Regions from separate parts of the Halobacillus sp. GSS1 genome, predicted to be linked through region 2. Evidence: riboswitches for the same ligand, from Rfam matches in the RefSeq annotation. Region 2 holds a riboswitch; each other region holds the start of a gene.

Region 1 (7,374 bases), on a different contig from region 2:
CTTGTCCATTCGGCTTCCTTCATCCCGGCATGCTGGAGACTGAAGGCGACTTCATCATAGACCGTGTCCGTAATGAACTGGTGCTCCGGGTTCTGAAAGACATACCCGACTTCTTTTCGCATTTCACTCTCTTTCCATTTCTTCAGGGCGCGGCCGTGCAGAGCCACGCTCCCTTTGCTTGGAGGCTGGATGCCCGCAAGGATTCTTGATAAGGAAGATTTTCCGTTCCCGTTTTCCCCGACGATCGCCACCCATTCTCCTTCATGAAAAGTGACGTTGATGTTCCGCAAAATCGACTTCCAATGCACAGCCTCTGCTTCCAACAACACCTTCCCAGCAGATAGGACAGGACGGTTTTCTGTGAGAGTGATGGCCGGCATGTCTCCGATGTGAAGCGGATAGGGCGGTGTCCACCCCTGTTCCAGCGCTGTCCTTGTGGCATAAGGAAGCTGGATGCCCATCTCATGAATGTCCCGAGCGTACGTTTTCAAATGATCGTGCAGCGGACCATCGTAGGCAAGTTCTCCTTTTTCATTAATAATAAGGACCCGTACCAACAAATCGAGCCAGCCTTCCAACTTATGCTCGATGACAAGCAGAGTGAAAGAATTCTCCTGTTTCAACCTTTTCAGAAGCTGAATGAATTCCTTCCTCGCCACCGGATCCAGATTCGCCGTCGGTTCATCGAGAATCAATACTTCCGGTTCCATGGCGAGGATGCAGGCAAGGGCGATTTTCTGCTTCTGGCCACCGGAGAGGGAGGAGATGTCCGCTGTTTTGTAGACTTCCATTCCAACCTGACGCAGTGCTTGGTCCACTTTTTCCACCATTGACGCATGAGGTGTATTCAAGTTTTCAAGACCAAAGGCCACTTCATCTTCGACCGTGATCATGCAGAACTGTGTCTCGGGATCCTGAAAAACGACGCCGACGTTCTGCGCCATTTCACCGGCAGGATAGGAGTCGGTCCGCTGACCTTGCACGAGAACTTCTCCATTCATGGCACCATCTAATTCACGAGGATAGAGCCCGTTCAAACAGTGGGTGAGGGAGCTTTTTCCCGAACCGCTCGGACCAAGGATCAGCATGTTTTCTCCTTCCTCGATGGAAAAAGTCAGACGCGACAGCACAGGCTTCTGCCTTTCCTCATAACGGAGGGTAAGGTCCTCGACGCGGATCACTTCCTGACTCATGCCGCATGCTTCCTTCGATGTTCTTTTCCTAGAGCGAAGCTTGAGAGGACACCTGTCTTCGCTAAGGCGTCACTGAGCGCTTTGCCTGCGACACCTGAGATGATCGCACCACTGATGATGCGGGCGATGAACATGGCGACGACGTACCCTGTGCTGAGAGCTGCGTAGCCGGAAAGGAAGTACCCCCAGACGAAGCTGAACACCGCAGCCATCACACCGGCAAGCATAAGGGTGAACAGGTCATAGCGCTTATACCTTGTCATAGCGAACGCCGATTCTGCTCCGAGCCCCTGAATCATCCCTGAAACGAGCAACATCGGACCGACCGCATTGCCGAGCAATACCTCAACGGCTGCCGCAATCGTTTCTGATAAAAACGCGGCGCCAGGTTTACGAATGATGTAAGCCGCAATGATCGACACGATGAACCAGATGCCGAAAATGAGGTCATATCCGATCGGACCGAAAAACCCGACGAGAATTTTCCCGACCGGAAGGAAGGCTAGATACACGACCGCAAAGACGACAGAAAGGACGGACATGACGACGATTTCTTTCAGTTTCCAGCTGTTCATTTGTGATCATCCTTATGGGAAGGGCTGTTGGCAGAGACCGTCACGGTCATCACCGTATGTGAAGAGCCGCTCGCTTCCGTCTCTCTGAACACATCCTCAAGTCCATTGAAAATGTCACGCGTATCTCCGTCGAGACGGGTGGAGTAGTGGGCAGGCGTGACTTCAACGCCTTTTTCTTTCATCGCTTCGATTTGACGGTAGATTGTGTCCATGTAGTCCCCGCCACCCATGGGATACAAAGAGAACTTCGCCGCGATGTGTTGTTCAATTTCTCTGGAGTGAGGCTTGTTCAATCGTTCTTCTGATTCATCCATATGAACATCACCGGCCGAATCGCCCGGACAGCCGATCGAAAAGGTCCCTTGAAAAGCGACATGAACACCCGTTTTCGCGATATGTAACAGAATCGCTTCGGTGACATCAAAGACATGCTCCATCCGGCCGCGCACCGTCGTCGTGACGTCATCCGTCTTCATCCACACTTTCGAGCTGTCCACCTCATTCAGACTAGCCTTGATGTAATCCACGAAGTTGTCGGCCATCGGATGCACGGAAAAAGAGCACCCCGCGATTCTTGAAGTTCCCCAGTTGTTTTCCATTTCTAATTCCTCCTTTTTTTGAGTACAAAAAAAACTGCATCCCACGGGAATGCAGTCTACCAATCATAAAGGAAGAACCAGTCAGGTCCTTGTGAATGTCGACTGCACTTCCCCACGCTAGTATTATCTAGTTCGGGTTCCAAGGGTCGGAATTTTTCCTCTCAGCCGCCTCAAGCAGCTCCCCCAGTGCAACACGCGTATGCAATTCTTGTACGTTGCTTCCATCGTAGCGGAGAGTCATAGATTTGTAAACCACCTTTTTCCTGAAAAAACAAATGGACCGGACCGCCAAACGGCGGATCCGGTCCATTCCTTATGCTTTCGACAAGCGTAACTTCATCACATTCTCATCTATGAAACAATCGATATAGGGTACGCGTTCATAAGGGTAATACGTGAGGGAGGTGGGGATCACTTCCATCATTTGATACAGGTCCTCTGTTGAAGCCACATCATTCAAAACCAATTGGACGTCTTCACCAGTCATCGAGGAGAACTTGGCCGAAGTGTAACCTTCATTTTTCATAAATTGGAGTAGATCCATTGTAGTCTCCTTATTATCTGACCTTGAACCTTACATTTTCCCTAAATAGCAAATTCCGAAACATCGGTCATGACATTTCCTTCACGACATCTCTCTAACTGTTATTCTACTATAATAAGACAAAAGAAGGAAGCAAAGAGTTTCGACAAAAAAACAGGAGCTGCATCGCTTCTTGTCGTCCATCAGTAATAAGGGGAAATCATCAAGTAGACGATGACTCCAGTGAGACTGACGTACAGCCATAACGGCATCGTCCAACGCGCGATTTTCCTGTGCTTATCGACCTTCATCGCAAGTCCGCGGAACAAAGTGAGTAGCGCAAGTGGTACGATGAGGGCTGCCAGTACGATATGGGTGATCAAAATGAAATAATAGATGCCGGCAACGATCCCTTCGCCGCCGAAGGACGTCGACTCTGCCATCGAATGGTACGTCAGGTACGAAACGAGGAAAAGAGCCGTCGATGTGAAGGCAGCGAAAATGAAGCGCTTGTGCCACTTCACGTTTTTCCTGATGATCATGAACAAGGCAGCAACCAGGAACACGAACGTAAAGGAATTCAAGACCGCATTCAGAAGGGGGAGGAGTTTAATATTGAAACCGAGATCCCCGTCGACTTTAGGTAAGAACAATAAGGCCACAACAATAAGGTTGATGGCGATGGAAAGCCCCACGACCCATGGGACGTAATTGAATTTTTTCATGGTATCGATCCTTTCTCAATCTCTTTATATAGAATCCTAGTCAAGTATAAAGAAAGAGAGAGGAGAATGCTATGACAGAAAACGCACAATTTGTCGAGGGAACACATTTTAATTGAAAACAGGACGCACGCAGGCCTTCGAAACATGAAAAAAGGCATGTCATGAATAAAGAGATGGGGCAAAAGCTCCATCTCTTTTTCTTCGTTCTGGGTGAATGGGCAAACCGATGACGACGAAAACCCATAGGATACTACACAGAAAGGAGGGACTTCGATGTCCGAAAGAAACTTGTTCCTCAGATTCATAGGCACAGGACTCGAATTCATTGTATCCGGCTTCCTCGCCATTCTCTACACAGCAACGCAGGACACTGGGCGCGGCTTCGATCCGAACCCCGTCTTTTGGAAAGCCTTCATCATCATCCATGTCTCGCTTCTCCTCGTCATTCCGCTGCTTGCGAAAGGAAGGACGCTCGGCATGCTGTTGATGCATCTCACCATTGAAACGAATGCAGGAAAGCCGCCGAACTTCATGCAGATTCTCATCCGTGTGATCCTCGGGTTCGGCCCGGTCATCCTTACCCAGGGAATGTGGTATTGGATTTCCTTCGTTACCGGTTTGATGGATCCGAAAGGGAGAGGGTGGAGTGAGATGATCTCTTTTACGACGATAAAATGGAAAGAGCCTCCACCGGAATAGGAGACTCAGGACGCAGTTGGTTTCCGGTATCGGAACAAGCTTGCACTTATTAAAATGAATGTGATCAACACAAGGATCCACATCGCATCCCGGTAAGCAGAAAATGATAGGGACTGGATCCAGTCGTGATAAAGTTCGATCGCGAGCCAGCCGATCGGGAAAATCGGCGCCGCTTTTGCATAGGAAGCATTCAGGGCTGCCTTTCCTTCCTCCGTTTTTCCCTTCTTCCCCCAAGTAAAGCGTAAGAGATAAACGAGCGCTATTAGAAAGATTGGTGTCAACAAAAGTCCTACGAACATCATTTTTCTTCCTCCTTTCTAATCTGTTCACTAATGGTTTGATCCAAGTACTCATCCATGGGATCTCTCTGTCCGATTTTTTTTAGTCCGTCTCCGATGAAGTAGCCGGCTAAGGCGATTCCTGCTGCCAGGATGACAGCATCGAGTGAAAATTCCATTGGTTAGAACCTCCGTCCTGTTCTTTCTCTCTATTCTTATACGCAAGGCAAAGAGAAAGGTTTCAGGGAAGGGGACCTCATTCTCTGATTTCTCATCAAAATAAAAAGACAGAAAATTCCCTCACTTCATTTACGAGCTAAGTGTAAGGTGGTAAAATTTATCATTGTAATGAAGTAAAGAATACAAAGGAGAGAGGGCAATGGGAAACGATCTACTCTATGCAAAATCATATTTTGAGAGACTGCCGGAACTTGGAGATTTGGCACCAGAAGCGTTCAAGGCTTTTGTAGCTTTCGATAAAAAAGCACTTGAACCAGGAAAGCTGGACGGGAAATTAAAGGAATTGATCGCTGTAGCGGTTGCTCACGTGACGGGCTGCCCTTACTGCATCGATGTGCATGTGAAAAATGTGAAGAAGCAGGAAGCCACGAAAGAAGAAGTGTCAGAAGCGATTCTTGTAGCAACAGCACTGAAGGCAGGTTCTTCGATCTCACACAGTGTCAATGCATTGAATACATACGATGAAAAAGGCGACGATGCTTTGTATAAAGCTTCTTACTTCGGCCGTCTGAAAGAGCTCTCCAATCTTAATGGGGATGCGTTTCATGCGTTTGTCGATTTTGATCAGCAATCCATGAAAGACGGATCGATTTCCGCTAAAGATAAAGAGCTCATTGCCGTAGCGGCGGCGCATACAACAGGCTGTCCTTACTGCATCGATGTTCATACGAAAGGTGCGAAAAAGCAGGGTGCTGCAAAAGAGGAGGTAGCGGAAGCGATATTTGTTGCTACGGCATTGAAAGCAGGTTCTGCTTTAGCTCATAGTGTAAATGCGTTGAATGCATATGATGACGAATAAAGTAATGAGAAACCATTCTGGTTAATTTGAAAATTATAAAGTAGGAATGCCAAAATAATTAATGCTGAATTTATAACAAAATGCACTGTTGATTCAAATGAAAAAATTCGCTTACGAGTGTTTATGCAGAGCAATCCCCACCTTCTTAGATGGTGGGGATTTTTTTATTCCATAATTATTTAAAGTGTGTTTGTAAAAAAGAGTACACGGATATTTTGCCACGATAAAAGTGTTTTTATGACTTATTTCATGGTTTTTAGCAAATATTAGAGGTTGAAACAGGAGGTGAATGCATGAAAATCAAAGGACCGATTTTATTAGGCATATTAATTGCAGCTATTTTGAACGGTTGCGCAGGCAACGAACCAAATGAACCGGAAGATGTAAATTACCAACCAACACGATATGACCAGGACGATCAGAGAAACCGCTTGGAGAGAGATAACGGAGAGGATACAAGGCCTGATGTTGATTATCCGATTATCGATCATGAGGATCAGGAGGTCGATTTTGGTAACCGGGAGATTGACCTTGAGGAACCTTTTGATAGGAAAAACAATCATGACGATAACCGGGAAATGGATGAATAACTGATACAATACCTCGTTGTACATCAGAAAAGCCCTGGCCTCTGCCAGGGACTATCTTTTCCTGTCGACTTTTTTAAAAGTAATGTTCGTTGTCATTTTTGAGCTCGAAAAACTTTAAATTTATCATATCAGCCACTTCATTTCATCTACTTTAGGAGAGGGTATGCTTTAGCATACTTACCCTTCCGTTCGCTTCTCTCCAGAATTTTATCCTTAGTTTTACGCAGGATTAAAGACCTTCATTTACCAGTTTACTTCTAATGCGCGTGTGGTAACATATACATAATTAGAACAAACGTTCGCATTTATATTAAGGAAGTGATCATCAATGAATGGAGTATTGAGAAGAGGTTTAGAGGAGAAGCAACAACTGGAACTCATCTACATGGCTGACAAAGGGAAGATCTCACAGCGGGTCATCCGCGTAGTATCCATCAAAGAGGAGGCCGTCCTTGCTTATTGTTACACCCGTAAGACGGTTCGCTCATTCAAGCTTGCCAATATTTTGTCGGTAACCCCTTATAAAAAGAGGGAGCGCTATAAAAAGACACCTTGAAATCCAGTCATCGAAATATGGTGAATGTACGGTTGCTCTTGCGGAAACTAGAGGAGGTACATTAGGCTGATTGAGATTTGCAAGAAAGTGAGTATGTAAAAAAGAACCACAAAATAGTGGTTCTTTAGTCTTTCATGGATCCTGCCTCACGCGATGTCATGGCGCCTATCCCTGCGCTTACATCCTTTTGAATTTCCTGCTTTACTTTATTTGGATCTGTTCCGGAACGTCCTGGCTTTAATGATTTCGGCTCCTCTATTCTTCCTTGTCCGACTTCGGTTCCTGCCTTTATCTGGTTCTTTGCCACTACCCATCACCTCCATACTTGTAGGTTTAACAACAACTCAAAAAATAATCGGGTTTATAGACCTTGTCTCTATAGCGCAACCCCGGAAAGTTGATCAACCATCCCTTCGTTAGAGTGTAAACGAGTGAAAATGTATTCCGGGGAACTTGAGCTTCGGAAAATGATTCGGAAGGGTATTCTTCGAAAATCACAAATTTGAAGTTTATGGGATTTGTCCTCCATGCCATTGAAGTGGTAGGTTGCTCACATTAAAAGTAATGATTACTATTTACAAATCGTAATCATTACTA
Region 2 (7,374 bases):
CAGCTTACCATTTTATCGAACTATAAGAAACAAGGATATATCCTCTTTAAGCCAAAGGAAGATAAGGAGTTAACCTGGGTGAACCTTCATATCCTTGAGCATGCGCTTACCGCATGTGCCTTATATTTCGTAAAAGAGAATGCCATTGAAATGACTGAAATCAGGCTTAAGGATAACTTCCTGCTGGATTTAGCCAAGCGGGAGAGGGAGATGGACAGAGCTCTTTTATCAAAAGCACAGCTGCTTGGTTATGACCTGGAGAAGCCTTATATTTGTCTTGTCGGCCACATCCGGTTCGTTCAGCCGGAGGAGGAGCGCACCTCTTTAACGATGCCTCAGGTCAAGTCGTCATCAATCAACAGTCGGAATTATTACATTCAGAAGGAAGTCACACATGCGGGAGATGCCCTGCATAGGAGGACGATGACCACTTTTGATGAAGGGGAGGTCATCGTTTATTTGGAAACAGACCGGCCGGATTACGGAGAAACCGCGAATCAGTTTCTTGACCTGATTGAGCGGAGACTTCATGAGTTGTTGAAGGGGATTACGATCAGCTGGGGGATCTCCTGCCATAAAGGGGGGTATCAGGTTTTTCATAAAAGTTATGAAGAGGCGGAAACGGCACTGAAAATCGGTCAGCAGCATGAAGAAGGGGAGCGGACGTTTTTCAGTGATACACGGATGAATCGCTTGCTCATGGCTCTTTCTCATGAAGAAGAAATCGGAGCAATTGTCTATGATACGTTAGAGAAGCTGATTGATTATGACCAGAAACGGCAGACAGAACTCATTCATACGTTTATGGTCTACAACAAATACAACAGCAATGTCAGTCAGACCGCCCGTGCCCTGAATTTGCACCGTCAATCCTTGCTGCATAGATTGAGGAACATTGAACATTTGACTGGGCTTTCCCTGCTCAATGCGGACGATCTTTTTTTGTTGGAGTTGAGCGTCAGGTTGTGGCTATTGAAAAAGGTGGATGCATAGAGCGCCTCCTTTTTACGGCGCTCTATTTTTCATCTTTGACGGTCGTTTTCCATTCGCCCTGATTGGTCCCACGTCGATCCAGCTTGACGGTCCACTGGTCGGATTCTTTATCAAAAGAAAGCAGAGAAACTATCAGCACATCGGCCTTTTCCGGTTCTTTTTCAGATAATGCTGTAGAAAGAGCTTCAGAAGCTTTTAAGTCTGCTCCCTCTACTTCACTCATTTCAAGCTCCTGGACTTTTTCAGCGGTGGCTTGTTCAGGGTAGGACTCAGCGATATCCCCGTCTACCCAGACCTCGACCTGTTTGCCGACCCATAGACCTTTAGGAGCTCCGGATACCCACATGGCCCTTCCTTCCTCCCCTGACCCATCATCCATCGGTGTGACAACCAGAATACTGTCCTCATCCTGATCCATGACAAACCCGCTCATGTCCGGGTCGGATACTTCTGCTTCCACTTCCTTCTGGTCTACTTCCTCCGTTTCTGACAGCCCACATCCACTAAGGCATAAAGAGAAAAACATGAACATACCAGGCATCCATCTCATTTTCATCATTCACACACTCCTTATCTTCTTAATGATGACGTTTGAACGGGAGCAAAAGTTTCACATGACAGAAACATCCAATTTTGTTATGATGAAAATCACCAAGCGAATAAGTTTATGAAACTACTAGGGGAGCCTGAATGGGCTGAGAGGAAAGCGAGCGAGCTTTCTGACTCTTACAAACCTGATCTGGTTAATACCAGCGGAGGGAAGTAGTCTGACGATACGTGTATCGGCTTACTGCATACCAGGCCAGGTCCTCTAAGGATCTGGCTTTTTTATTTGCCTCCATTCTTCTCCCGTTTAGAAAGGTGGTGAAATATGAAAAACACAAAGCTACTCACAACGATGGCTGTGCTTGTGGCGATCGGGACGCTCGGGGCGCAATTCCTTTGGTTCCCGGCCGGTATTGCGAAAGCTTATCCTGTCCAGCATGCGGTTAATGTGATTGCGGCGGTGGTGCTTGGCCCCGTGCCGGCGGTCATGATTGCTTTTGTTATCGGGCTTTTACGTTTCTTATTAGGGGTCGGCACCTTTCTTGCTTTTCCGGGCGGGATGTTTGGTGCATTATTGGCAGGGATTTTTTACAGGATGTTTGAAAGAAAAAGTTCTGCGGTGATTGGTGAAGTGCTCGGTACTGGAGTCATCGGAGCTTTGGCATCTGTCCCGATCGCACACGTCTTGATGGGAAGTTCAGCTGGTGTTTTTGCATTTGTTCCTTCTTTTGTCGTAAGCAGTGTCTCGGGGGCTTTCATTGCTGCCTTCATTTTATCACGAGTGAAAGTTGAAAACATGATCTTACAACCATAATACACGGAAACTGCTAGGGGCGCGAGTATTCGCTGAGATAAGGAAACATTCCTTGGTCCCTCAATACCTGATCCGGGTCATGCCGGCGGAGGGAAGTAGTAAGAATCCCCTTCTGTCCTCTAGTAGCTTCCGAGAATAATAGGAGGCTCTACCATGTCTTTTTCCAAACAATTAAGAAATGAAAATCAGGATATCTATCAAAAAATATTCACTCATCCCTTCGTCCAGGGGATCGGGAAAGGAGAGGTATCAAAAGAAGCGTTGATTCATTATATCAAGGCTGATTATGAATATCTGAATGCTTTTATGCATGTGTATGGAATCGCTATTTCCAAGTCCCCTTGTAGAGAAGACATTCAACTGTTTAATAAGCAAATCGATTTTGTGTTGAACAGCGAGATCCATCCTCATAACAATTTTTGTGAACAGATTGGCGTTTCCTATGAAGAGCTTCAAGGGTATCCGTTGCCGCCGACTGCTGATCACTATATAAAGCATATGCTATTTCATGCCCATAATGGGGGGATCGGTGAAATATTAGCGGCCTTGCTTCCATGCCCGTGGACCTATTATGAAATCGGGGTCGAGCTTAAGAACCACTACCAGCCAGGGGTTGACCATCCTTTTCTCCCTTGGATCGATTTTTATGCCGATGCAGAGGTGAACAGTCTGACGGCGGTGTTATGTGAGCGGCTTGATCAGTATGCTGCACAAGCGTCTGAACTAGAAAAACAGCGGATGAGAGAAGCTTTTCGTAAAAGCTGTCAGCTGGAATATGCTTTTTGGGATATGGCTTACACACAAGAACAATGGCCTTGTGAAAAGGAGGTTGTGAGATGAGACAAGTATCATGTGCGCTGACAATTGCAGGGACTGATCCGAGTGGTGGCGCGGGTATACAGGCAGACTTGAAGACGTTCCAGGAATTGAAGAGTTACGGGATGAGTGTTGTAACTTCAGTCGTTTCCCAAAACACGACAGGTGTGAAGGATGTTCATCACCTCCCGGAAAACTTCATTAAGAGTCAACTGGAAGCTATTTCTGAGGATATGCCTGTTCATGCACTGAAAACTGGGATGATTGCCAATAAGGGGATGATGAAAGTCATCAGTGAATGGTTGAATGAAGTGGCTGCTCCTTACATCATGGACCCTGTCATGGTTGCCCAGAGCGGGGACCCTTTGATTGAAAAAGAAGATCAACGGTATTTAAAAGAATATCTTGTACCCAGGACATCACTCGTCACTCCTAACATCCCTGAAGCTGAAGTCCTTGTCGGAGGAAAAATTAAAACAGAAGCAGATATGAAAGAAGCAGCCGAAATAATTGTGAAAGATTTAGGTGCAGGAGCGTCTCTTGTCAAAGGGGGCCATCTCGATGGAAGAGCGGTTGATTTTCTATATGATGGTGGACGTGTCTATGAATTTGAATCTGAACGGATTAATTCTTCAAATACGCATGGCACAGGGTGCACGTACTCAGCAGCCATTACGGCTTACCTGAGTCAGGGACACGCTTTGCCACAAGCTGTCAAAGAAGCCAAATACTTCGTAACAGAAGCGATTCGCCACTCCTTCGACTTAGGAAAAGGAAGCGGACCGACCAATCATTTTGCTTTACGTGAGGAGGTTTTCAACAAATGGCTGTAAGTGTTATCGAAAGAGTAAGAACACAGCGCCCACTGATTCATCACATCACGAATTCAGTGGTGATGAATTTTACAGCGAACGGTCTTTTAGCTTTTGGAGGATCGCCGATCATGGCCAATGCCACACAGGAAGTGGCGGATGTCACCCGATTGTCTCAAGGACTGTTATTGAATATAGGAACGCTTCATGAAGAACAGGTGAAAGCCATGATCCTTGCTGGGAAAGCTGCAAATCAAATCGGCATTCCTATCGTCTTCGATCCTGTCGGCGCTCCTGCTACTCGTTATCGTTCAGATGCATGTCAGAGGATCTTGCAGGAGGTGACTCCGACGGTTATTAAAGGGAATGCCGGAGAACTTGCCCATCTCATCGGTCTGAATGTGGAAACGCAAGGCGTAGACTCCACAGGAGCAGCTGATTCCGAAGCCATCGTCCGCTTAGTAGCGGAGAAATATCAGACTGGAGCCGTCTGTACAGGAGAACAGGATGTCGGATGTATCGATGGGGATGTTTTTGTCAATGAAACAGGACATCCTCTCCTTGCTCAAATTACAGGATCTGGCTGTTTGCTTGGTTCTTTGCTTACAGCAAGCTTAGCGGTAGAAGGAAGTCCTAAAGAGAAGGTGCTGGCAACATTAAGCCATTATGGACGGGCGGCGGAACAAGCAGCAGGTCAACCTGATGTCAAAGGACCAGGGACATTCATACCGCGGTTTGTCGATGCTTTAGCAAGGGGGGAGGAGGCATGAAAGCTTCTACCCTTCGAAAATACTTCGTCATGGGCAGCCAAAACTGTGCCAAAGATCCTTTGAGTATTTTGGATGAAGCGATTGAAGCTGGAATCACGTGCTTCCAATATAGAGAAAAAGGAGAAGGCGCTCTAACTGGAGAGGCGATGTACAGTCTCGGTCATAAGCTGCGTCAACGTTGTGCTGAAGCGGGTATTTTATTTATTGTTAACGATGACATCGAACTTTTTGATGTGCTTCAAGCTGATGGAATACATGTGGGGCAGAGTGATCGAAGTGTGAAAGAAATTCGTTCAAAATATCCTGATACAATCATAGGGTTATCGGTATCCGATCGGACAGAATTAGAACAGAGTCCTGTCCATCTTGTCGACTATTTAGGTGTAGGTCCGATGTACAGGACAATGACGAAGAAAGACGCTAGCCCTGTAGCAGGACCTGACTGGGTCAAGGTCGTCAAACGTGAGTATCCAAGCATACCTGTAGTCGGCATTGGAGGGATCCACCCTGAAAATGCTGGAAGAGTAATGGAAGCGGGAGCGGACGGTGTCGCTGTCATTTCAGCCATTACACACGCCCCGGACATATCGTCCGTTGTACAAGCGATATGAAGCAAAAAGGAACTCATGCCGAAGCATGAGTTCCTTTTATGCTGGGGAGTGGATGTGGAGTCCACTTGACCCCTTTACTTTTTTCACCCGGGGTTTTTGTTGATGCAACTATTAAACCTAAGACGTCTACCAATCAAATTCGTTCACAATCCATATAACAGCCCTATGGCTGAAGATATGTAGGACCTAGTACCTGAAACGACTGACTTGTTCCTGAAGATTGCCAGCTTCTTGAGCTAATGTTTCACTCGCAGATGTAATTTCCTGGATAGATGCATTTTGCTGCTCTGTCGTAGCGGCCACGTGCTGGGATTGTTCTGAAGCCTGGACAGCGAAGTTCTTAACCGCTTCAAAAGACTCTACGAGACTTTGAATATGATGAGTCATCGATTGGATGGATCCCGTGATATCGTTCATCCCTCCAGACAGATCATGGACATCTGCCGTAATCGTTTTAAACGTCTGCTCAGCTTCTCCGACCACATTCACACCGGATTTGACAGCATCATCACTTTTATTCATAAACTGAACGGCTTCCTGGGTTTTTTGTTGGATATCATATACCAGCTGCATGATGTGATTCGCCGATTGACTGGACTGCTCGGCCAGTTTCCTTACTTCTTCGGCTACTACAGCAAAACCCTTTCCATGCTCACCTGCCCGAGCTGCTTCAATGGCCGCATTCAACGCGAGCAAGTTCGTCTGTTCAGAGATATCTGTAATCAGAGATACGATTTTGCCAATTTCATTGGATTTTTTCTCGAGAACCTGAATTGTACCACTTGTGGTATTGGTATGATCGTTGATTTCATGCATTTGCTGTAGGGCAGTATGAATAAGCTTCTCTCCTGATCCGGATGTTTCTGCGGTCTGATTCGACTTCGCTGAGAGGTCGATCATTTGAGTGGAAATGATTTGAATATTTGATGATATATCATGAATCCATTCGGATGATTCATTGGCATTGTCCATCTGTCGATCAGATCCTGCCGCTACTTCTTGAATAGCTGTTGTTACTTGTTCTGCCGCAAGTGAATTTTCTTCCGCGTTGGCGTTCAATTGTTGGGAAGCAGCTGCCACTTGTTCTGAAGAAGCAGAAACAGACTGGATCAGCGCCTTCAGGTTGTTTTTCATTGTATTGAAATTTTCCACGAGCACGCCTATTTCGTCCTTGTTCGACACTTGAAGGTCGGCTGCAGTGAAATCTCCTTCAGCAATCCTTGTAGAGTGGTCAGATAACTGTTTGATCGGCTTTGTTAAGCGATTGGAGAAGAACCATATGATGATGGCACCTAAAATCAACGATACTCCAAGCGTGATTAATAATGTGTTTAAGATCTGACTGGCTCCGCTGTTGAAATCCATCATGTATGTGCCTGAGACGACAATCCAGCCCCAAGATGGCTCGTAAAGGGAGTAGGATACTTTAGGGGCAACGGTATCAGGATCCCCCGGCAACGGCCATTCAAAATAGGTGAAACCGCCTCCGTTGGTTCCATTTGCGATAAGCTCCTGTGCGACCATGACTCCATTTGAGTCTTGGGATTCCCATATATTTTCCCCTTCAAGGGAAGGGTGGGCTAATTCGGTTCCCTTTTCATCCAACACGAAAAAGTAACCGTTTTCACCAAGGTCAATAGTTGAGCTGATCGGACGAGTTCCATCTTCCTGCATGGGTCCGAGGAGTTGTTCTTTTACTGTTTCTTGTGCTTCTTCCAGGGAGAGGGTCCCTGCCTGAACCGATTGATTAGCAATTTCAATCATGTCCACCGCTTGTTCTACACTGTTTTTTAGGTTTGTCTTTCCAAGTTCATCAAGACTCCCTTTACTAGACTGGTAGCCGATCAATCCAATAATTAATGACGGGATAGCCAAAAGCAACAATCCCATAATGAATACCTTTGCCCGGATTGTCCGGTTCATTTTCCAAAAGCTTCTCATACTCCAAACCCCTTCTTCTGTGTCTTTTCTCTCTTTTCCTTAATATCGGAAGAAGGGGGGTGGATTTATAT
Region 3 (7,374 bases), on a different contig from region 2:
TGCTACATCAGCCGGGGACCCGATCCCGGCATCCACAATGACTGGCACCTTTGATTGTTCGATAATGAATTGAAGATTCTCACGGTTGATGATCCCTTGTCCAGAACCGATCGGGGAAGCTCCCGGCATAACCGCATGCGCACCCAATTCTTCAAGTCGGCGGGCAAGCACGACATCATCGGACGTATAAGGAAGAACCGTGAACCCTTCTTTGATCAGTTCTTCTGTTGCCTTGAGCGTTTCTACTGGGTCCGGAAGTAACGTCTTGTCACAGCCGATCACTTCTACCTTGATCATATCGCAAAGCCCTGAAGCTTTAGCGAGGTTAGCATGTCGGACCGCTTCTTCTGCCGTTTTCGCACCCGCTGTGTTCGGAAGGAGCGTATATTTTTCTACATCAAGCTGTTCAAGGAAATTCGGCTGGCTCGGTTCGAAAATATTCATGCGCCTAACAGTAAAGGTAAGGATGTCGGTCCCTGAAGCCTCCACCGCCTTCTTCTGAACGTCAAAATCCGGATACTTCCCTGTGCCTAACAATAAGCGAGACTTGAATTCTTGGTTACCGATTTTCAACATCTTCATCCGCCTCCTACGAATTGTACTATCTCTATGATATCTCCATCCTGCACCTTGTGATCTGCTCGTGATTCCTTCTCGAGAATGGATTCATTCTGTTCAACAATCACCACCCGCTGATCCAATTGAAAATGACCCAGTAGCTCACCAATCGTATTGACCTTTTCCGGAATCGTCAGCCATTCCCCATTGATTCGTAGTTTCATAGGTTCACTCCTCCACGTGATAAAATTCCAGTAGTTATCCATTCCTGAGGGACATCCTTGTCTTCAATTAAGTCAGCAATTACTTTTCCTGTGATCGGTGACAATAAAATGCCATTGCGATAGTGTCCTGTGGCGATAAAAAGTCCGGCATACTCTTGGTGCGGGCCCAGATACGGAATGCTGGCTTTCGTTTTTGGACGAAGCCCGGTCCAGGCTGTTTCCCACTCCGCAAAAACAAGTTCAGGCACCAACTGAGTCGCCTCTTTGATCAATGGAAATAACCCGCCCAAGGTTACCGTTTCATCAAATGTACCAGGCTTTTCTGTTGCACCGATCACCAGACGCCCCCCTGCCTTCGGAACGATGTAACATCCCTTAGAAAAGAGCGTCCCGTGAATGAGCCTGCGCTTCGTTTTCACGGAAAAGCATTCACCTTTTACCGGATACAGATCCATCCCGGAATTCTGTTTTCCAAGCAGATCTTCACTCCATGCCCCGCAAGCGACTACGACATGATCGGCGCTTACGTCTCCTCGATTTGTTCTCACGCCTGTGACTTGATTCTTTTCTTTAATTAAACCTTGTACATCGGTGTATTCTAAAAGTTCGGCTCCAAGCTCTACCGCTGACATGGCAAAAGCCTTCGACAAATCGGGAGCGGAAACTTGCCCGTCATTCGGGAGAAATAAGGCACCGCTCAGCTGGGAGGACACCGCCGGTTCTTCTCTTTGCAATTCAGAAGGCTCCATCCATCTCGCTTCCTCCCCGCGGTTTCTTTGAACTTCCCCATAGGCGATTAGCTCTTCCCTTTCTCCTTCATTTGTAGCAATTTTATAGATGCCGTTTTGCTGCAAACCAATATCAATGCCGCTATACGCTTTCAATTCTTCAGACAGCGCTGGAAACATCGCGCGACTTGCTGTAGCCAGTGAATACAATGAGTCGTTCCGGTCTTTTAGTTCCGATTGCGCTCCAAGCATGCCAGCTGCAGCTGAAGATGCTTTGCAGGCGATCGTCCCCCGCTCCAGGAGAAGAACAGAGCGTCCACGCTGTGCCAAATGATAGGCGATGGAACTGCCGATCACACCAGCTCCGACAACAATCCTTTCATAATGCTTATTCATAACATCCTCCCTCTATCGATTTCCTTCCTGTAAGCCTGTGCTGCTTCCCCAGGATCCTCCGCCTGTAGAATGCCAGACATGACTGCCATTCCCTGCGCTCCGGTACGAATGACATCACCTGCCCGCTCAGGAGATATCCCGCCGATGCCAACAACCGGACACCCGACATGCCGTATGATTTCACGGAGCGAATCCAATCCTTTCCCCGCTTTTCCCGGCTTGGAGGAGGTTGGATAGATATTTCCGTATAGGAGAAAATCCGCTCCTTCCTCTTCCGCACCTATGGCCTCTTTTAGTGAATGAACGGATTTTCCTACATTCAGACCGGGAAAGGATTGCTTCACTTGTGCGACTGGGAGACTATGGTGAGTCAACTGCACCCCGAAACATCCTGCAACAGAAGCTACATCTGCCCTGTCGTTGATGATAATACGATCCATTGGAAAACCGGTCTCCGTCACCTGTTGAATCCCATCAAAAATTTCAGCAGCGGACCGATGTTTTTCCCGAATGTGGAGAAAATCAACTTGCTGTTGGACCGCGCTCACTGTCTCGGTTAGTTCAGAAATCGTCTGCTTTCCTGTCGAGATCAAGTGAATGGAAGGACTCACGATTCATTCTCCTTTTCCTGCCAAGAGAGAAGTTCTCATATCAAATGGCCATTCTTCCATGACATATGCCATTTCCCAAAACTGGTACTCATACTGACTGCTGATCACAAACAACTCTTTCATCCGCTCACGGCCAGCTTCCGATTTCAATTCCGCCAGATCATCAAGACGTTGAATCTGCTCCTCTACGAGCGTTCGGAACCAATCCCCGCCATAGGTGCCAATCCATTCCTGATAAATCGGTTCTTCCGGCTGATGATCTTTCAAGTGCTCCCCGACTTCATAATAAAGCCAATAGCACGGAAGAATCGTAGCGATGATCTCCCCCAAGTCCCCGTGGTAGGCTCCTCGGTACATATGGGATGCGTACGCATAAGCCGTCGGAGAAGGAGTGAACTGGTTGCGCTCCTCCTTTGTAATCCCTAGCCTTTTTGAAAAGTTCTCATGAAGCTCCATCTCTGCTTCATACGTCCCTTGAGCATGAGAAGCCATACTGGCCATTGTTTTCATGTCCTCTGACTTCGCGGCTCCCATCGCCTGCACTCTGGAAAAGTGGGATAAATAATAAGAATCCTGAAGGACGTAGTAGCGAAACTGGTCGAGCGATAACGTCCCTTCTCCAATCCCTTTTACAAACGGATGGTTGAAACTTGCCTCCCAAATAGGATCCACCGCTTCGCGAATCTGTTGTGAAAATTTCATTGTCACTCTCTCCTTTTCCCGACGATCCACGGTCAAGGAAAAAAGAAATAAGACGCAAGCAATCTATGCATCTATTTCCAGACACAAAAAAAACCACTTTCTTCATATGCGTGAAGAAAGTGGTTTCATGTGTAAACATCTATATGTAGCTTAAGATACACGTAACCGCCACTTCCCTACGCTGGTATCAACCAGATCAGGTTCTAAGAGTCTTAAAGCTACACTTTAATCTCAGCCTTATGAGAAGGCACCCCTAGTGGATCGTCTATGATTTTTGATTTCAATGATATCGTAACATGTTCTAAATAATTGTCAAAACATTCCTCCAAAACTATCATGAATGGTAACTTTTAGAAGCATCTAACATTTCACAGAAGAGATGGATAACAAAGAGCGCTTCGTGACGGAAGCGCTCTATCGCATGGACCGATTTTGACCGGTTACTCTTCAGTAGTTAATCCAGTTCTGAGAGAGAAATTTTATATAGCTTGTCATCATTGTCCTGTGGATTTCCACGACCATCTGTATTATTACTAATGAAATAAAGATTGTTATCTTTTATTTGTACATCCCGAACCCGGCCAACACCAGCGATCACTTCACGGTATTCACCTGTTTCAAGGTCGAATTCTAAAACGGCAGAACCCCTTAATGCTGCAACATAAAGTTTTCCTTCAAAATTGTCCATTCCAGATGGTGCCCAGGTGGAGCTATCTCCAGAAGTGAATAGAGGCGAAACCATTCCTTCTTGTTCTTCAGAGCCTTCTATAACCGGCCATCCGTAATTTTGACCAGCTTCAATCAAATTAATTTCATCGTTTGCATTATCCCCATGTTCACTTGCATACATCGTACCATCTGACAACCAAGTCATCCCTTGAGGGTTGCGATGTCCAAAGCTATATACATAGGAATCCTCAAATGGATTATCATCCGGGATCGATCCATCTACGTTCATTCTTAAAATTTTTCCACCTAATGAATCCAGGTCTTGGGCTATTTCAGGATCAGATGCATCCCCAGCTGTAGCGTAGAGTTTTTCATCAGGACCTATTTTAAGTCTTCCTCCATGATGGTAAGTACCGCTGGGGATTTGGTTAAGAAGCAGATCCTCTTCTCTCCATACACGATCTTCCAACCGAAGCATTACGATCCGATTAAATTGTTCTTCCCCATCTTCATACGTGTAATAGGCATAGGCAAGGTTCGATTCGGAAAAGTCAGGGGCAAGAACAAACCCAAGCAATCCTGCCTCTGAAGCTGTGGAAACCTCTTCTTCAAGCTCTACGCTTTGCCTTTCTACTTCACCATCTTCAATTTTGACAATGTTCCCTGATCTTTCTGTTAAATAAAAGGTATCTTCCATTTTTTCGATGGACCATGGAACTTCCAAATTATCTGCTATCACTTCTAAACCTTCAGCAGGTAGTGGCGATTCTCCCTGTTTATTATCATCCGGGTTATCAGAACAGCCTGCTATAAAAAAGAAGGTAGTAATTAATAGCGCTATGATTTTTTTCAATTTAAAGCATTCCTCTCCCTCTTCGACTTTTATCTGAAGTGGGGGCAGTTCTAGTGCTCCCTCATCTCACTCACGTATTTCTAAATGAATAGAAGTGTTCTATTTGGAAAATATGCTATTTTTCTGTGTATCATGAAGGAAGAGTAGAAGCGGAAGAACCCCCTGGCTTCATTACTGAGGTTACGAGGAGCCCTTCACCAGGTTAATTTCTTCTATTCCTCATGACGAAGAAATGATGTGCCTTTAGAAACAAAGCCTTCCATAATATCTTTTGGCACCAAACTTCCACCTGTTGCCCAGACTAAATGAGTAGCATGATTTAACCGGGAGCCATACATGCCGTCTAACTGTTGTTGAATGTCGATGGAAGCAGGGCCGTACATGCCTGCAAGTGCCGATGGTTCGAGGGAAATACCTTCTGATTCATTCAAAAGGGCTAAAAGCTTGTACAAGTTTTCGTCGTTGATCGTATAAATGCCGTTCACCATATTTTCTACCAGCCTGCCAGCCAGAGCTGATGGTCGTCCAACAGCTAATCCATCAGCTTCCGTCTTATTATCAAGCCCGATATCCTGAACAGAAATGTCCTCATGTTTTCCTGTGGCAAGTCCAAGCATCATGCACGGAGAGCTGGTCGGCTCTGCAAAATAACAGTGCACATGATCCCCGAAAACATACTTCAGTCCATAAGTGATCCCCGCAGGACCTCCTCCTACACCGCAAGGTAAATAAACCACCAGGGGGTTGTCCGCATCAACCGTGATATTCTCTTGTTTTAATTGCTCTTGAAGGCGCAAAGCAGCCACGGCATAGCCTAAAAATAAATCCTTGGAATTTTCATCATCAACGAAGTAACAGTTCTTTTGCTCCTGACATTGTCTTCGTCCTTCGTTTACGGCAAATGAAAAATCCTTATCATGCTCCACCACTACTACACCTTTATCCCTGAGTAACTCTTTCTTCCATTCTTTCGCGTCCACGGACATATGAACCGTTACCTGAAAACCTAAAACAGCACACATGATACCTATACTTAGAGCCAGATTGCCTGTGGATCCTACAGCGATAGAAAAGTTGGAAAAGAACTTCTTGAATTCGGGATTGGCTAATTTTGAATAGTCGTCATCTTTTGTAAGCTTTCCATGCTTTATTGCCAGCTCTTCCGCGTATTTTAATACTTCATAAATGCCTCCTCGCGCTTTTATGGACCCAGCTATCGGAAGATCATGATCACACTTTACATACAAATGGCCAGGGATGGATTGCTGGTATAGCTTTTCCAATTGCTGCTGCATAGAAGGTATGCCATGGATGGGAGATTCAATGATTCCGTTCATTTTCTTGGTTTCTGGAAATACTTCAGCTAAATATGGAGCAAACCTTCGGAGAAGCATTTCTGCTTCATGAAGGTCTTCGGTTGGGATGGGCAGATTTTTTTGAAGCGTGTAATAAGGTTTAAGAGATTCATTAGACCAAAACGTTTCTTCCTTGCTTTTTAACTGCTCAATCAATTCTTCCTCGCTACTATAATTACTTTCAGAACTCATAAAATCCTCCTTTAGTTCATTAATTAATGTAACAAAATTTGGAGAATGTTTAACATGGTTAATTATTAAAGACATTCATGCAATTAAATTATAACGTGGGTCAAAAGAGTGCTGCTACATCTGCCCCATTCTTAATATTATAAGAACCCCAACAATTTTCTGACTTCTCCGCCGAATATGTATTGCAAAAATCCTGTAATTTCCAGCAAGCAAACTAATATGGCCAGCAAATATATAGCTAGTACGAAACTTTTAGCGTGGTGCATCGTTTTCTTTAGTAATTGTGTATCTTCCCTTTCTCCTTCTCCATCTTCTTCCTCGGGTAGTGTTGTAGGTATCATAGCTATGATAAGCGCACAAGCAATAGATAAACCGAGAAACAAGAAAGGACCTCCATCATTCGGAAACATTTGTCTCACCTCAAATCCTTAATTTACAATGTATATGTCACAGGCCATTTGCATTTGAAGGTATTCCTATTCAAGACTTTTCTCATTAGTGAGGTAAAAAGTTGAAGCGAAAGTTTAGGACAGCCATATGATGGAACTGTGGGAGCTTCCTTAGAAGTTCTCAGGCAACCCCAACCCTTCTCCTCTTTCACATAACATTACAAGAGTTCTAAAAAAGTGCCTGCCCCCACCAAGTTACTACGTTAGGGAAAGGGGGGGCAGGCGCCTTTTTAGTCCAAGATGAACCATATTTTTTATTTACAAGATACTACCTTTAATTAACCGACATTTCCAATGACGAAAAAGCTCCAATCGAAATCTTCTATTAGAGACCATGGATCTATAAAAAAGAAGCGCCTCAAACGAGACACTCTCTTTGTATATTATTTATGGAGTTCGAAAAATATAGCCTTCCCATCCTACGAAACTAAGGGTTTATATCCTATTAAAACTATCCAAAAAGGAATCCAACTCATACTCCGTCTTAAACTTAAATGAATAACCGTACTGAATGGGAGTAGCCCCTTTATTTTGTTCTTTAGGAAATGATGTCAAAGCTGTGCTATGAAGTTTTCCATCACTTCTCAAGATCGCTTTTTTTTCCACGATGTTTGGATTTAAAATAATGTTGATTTGT

Evidence for each region. A riboswitch is a leader RNA that binds a small molecule or an ion and turns the genes downstream of it on or off. The one in region 2 is predicted to bind thiamine pyrophosphate.
Region 1: another riboswitch for thiamine pyrophosphate. It lies ahead of J0K78_RS03450 (YkoF family thiamine/hydroxymethylpyrimidine-binding protein); the one in region 2 lies ahead of thiW (energy coupling factor transporter S component ThiW).
Region 3: another riboswitch for thiamine pyrophosphate. It lies ahead of tenA (thiaminase II); the one in region 2 lies ahead of thiW (energy coupling factor transporter S component ThiW).

What each region holds. Positions count from the first base shown of each region.
Region 1 is NZ_JAFLHE010000001.1:672,002-679,375, reverse strand. Features, by position in the region: gene J0K78_RS03460 (ABC transporter ATP-binding protein) at 1-1,193, opposite strand, end outside; gene J0K78_RS03455 (ECF transporter S component) at 1,190-1,768, opposite strand; gene J0K78_RS03450 (YkoF family thiamine/hydroxymethylpyrimidine-binding protein) at 1,765-2,367, opposite strand; TPP riboswitch at 2,460-2,562, opposite strand; gene J0K78_RS03445 (hypothetical protein) at 2,681-2,911, opposite strand; gene J0K78_RS03440 (DUF420 domain-containing protein) at 3,094-3,615, opposite strand; gene J0K78_RS03435 (RDD family protein) at 3,889-4,314, shown strand; gene J0K78_RS03430 (hypothetical protein) at 4,320-4,616, opposite strand; gene J0K78_RS03425 (hypothetical protein) at 4,613-4,771, opposite strand; gene J0K78_RS03420 (carboxymuconolactone decarboxylase family protein) at 4,972-5,631, shown strand; gene J0K78_RS03415 (hypothetical protein) at 5,925-6,221, shown strand; gene J0K78_RS03410 (WYL domain-containing protein) at 6,550-6,777, shown strand; gene J0K78_RS03405 (hypothetical protein) at 6,902-7,084, opposite strand.
Region 2 is NZ_JAFLHE010000003.1:259,145-266,518, forward strand. Features, by position in the region: gene J0K78_RS09720 (PucR family transcriptional regulator) at 1-993, shown strand, start outside; gene J0K78_RS09725 (DUF3221 domain-containing protein) at 1,016-1,552, opposite strand; TPP riboswitch at 1,662-1,771, shown strand; gene thiW (energy coupling factor transporter S component ThiW) at 1,865-2,353, shown strand; TPP riboswitch at 2,359-2,464, shown strand; gene tenA (thiaminase II) at 2,507-3,193, shown strand; gene thiD (bifunctional hydroxymethylpyrimidine kinase/phosphomethylpyrimidine kinase) at 3,190-4,002, shown strand; gene thiM (hydroxyethylthiazole kinase) at 3,993-4,751, shown strand; gene thiE (thiamine phosphate synthase) at 4,748-5,362, shown strand; gene J0K78_RS09755 (methyl-accepting chemotaxis protein) at 5,549-7,303, opposite strand.
Region 3 is NZ_JAFLHE010000001.1:617,762-625,135, forward strand. Features, by position in the region: gene J0K78_RS03205 (thiazole synthase) at 1-576, opposite strand, end outside; gene thiS (sulfur carrier protein ThiS) at 579-782, opposite strand; gene thiO (glycine oxidase ThiO) at 779-1,906, opposite strand; gene J0K78_RS03220 (thiamine phosphate synthase) at 1,903-2,517, opposite strand; gene tenA (thiaminase II) at 2,521-3,219, opposite strand; TPP riboswitch at 3,376-3,484, opposite strand; gene J0K78_RS03230 (PQQ-dependent sugar dehydrogenase) at 3,674-4,741, opposite strand; gene J0K78_RS03235 (D-serine ammonia-lyase) at 4,954-6,288, opposite strand; gene J0K78_RS03240 (hypothetical protein) at 6,426-6,698, opposite strand; gene J0K78_RS03245 (hypothetical protein) at 7,173-7,374, opposite strand, start outside.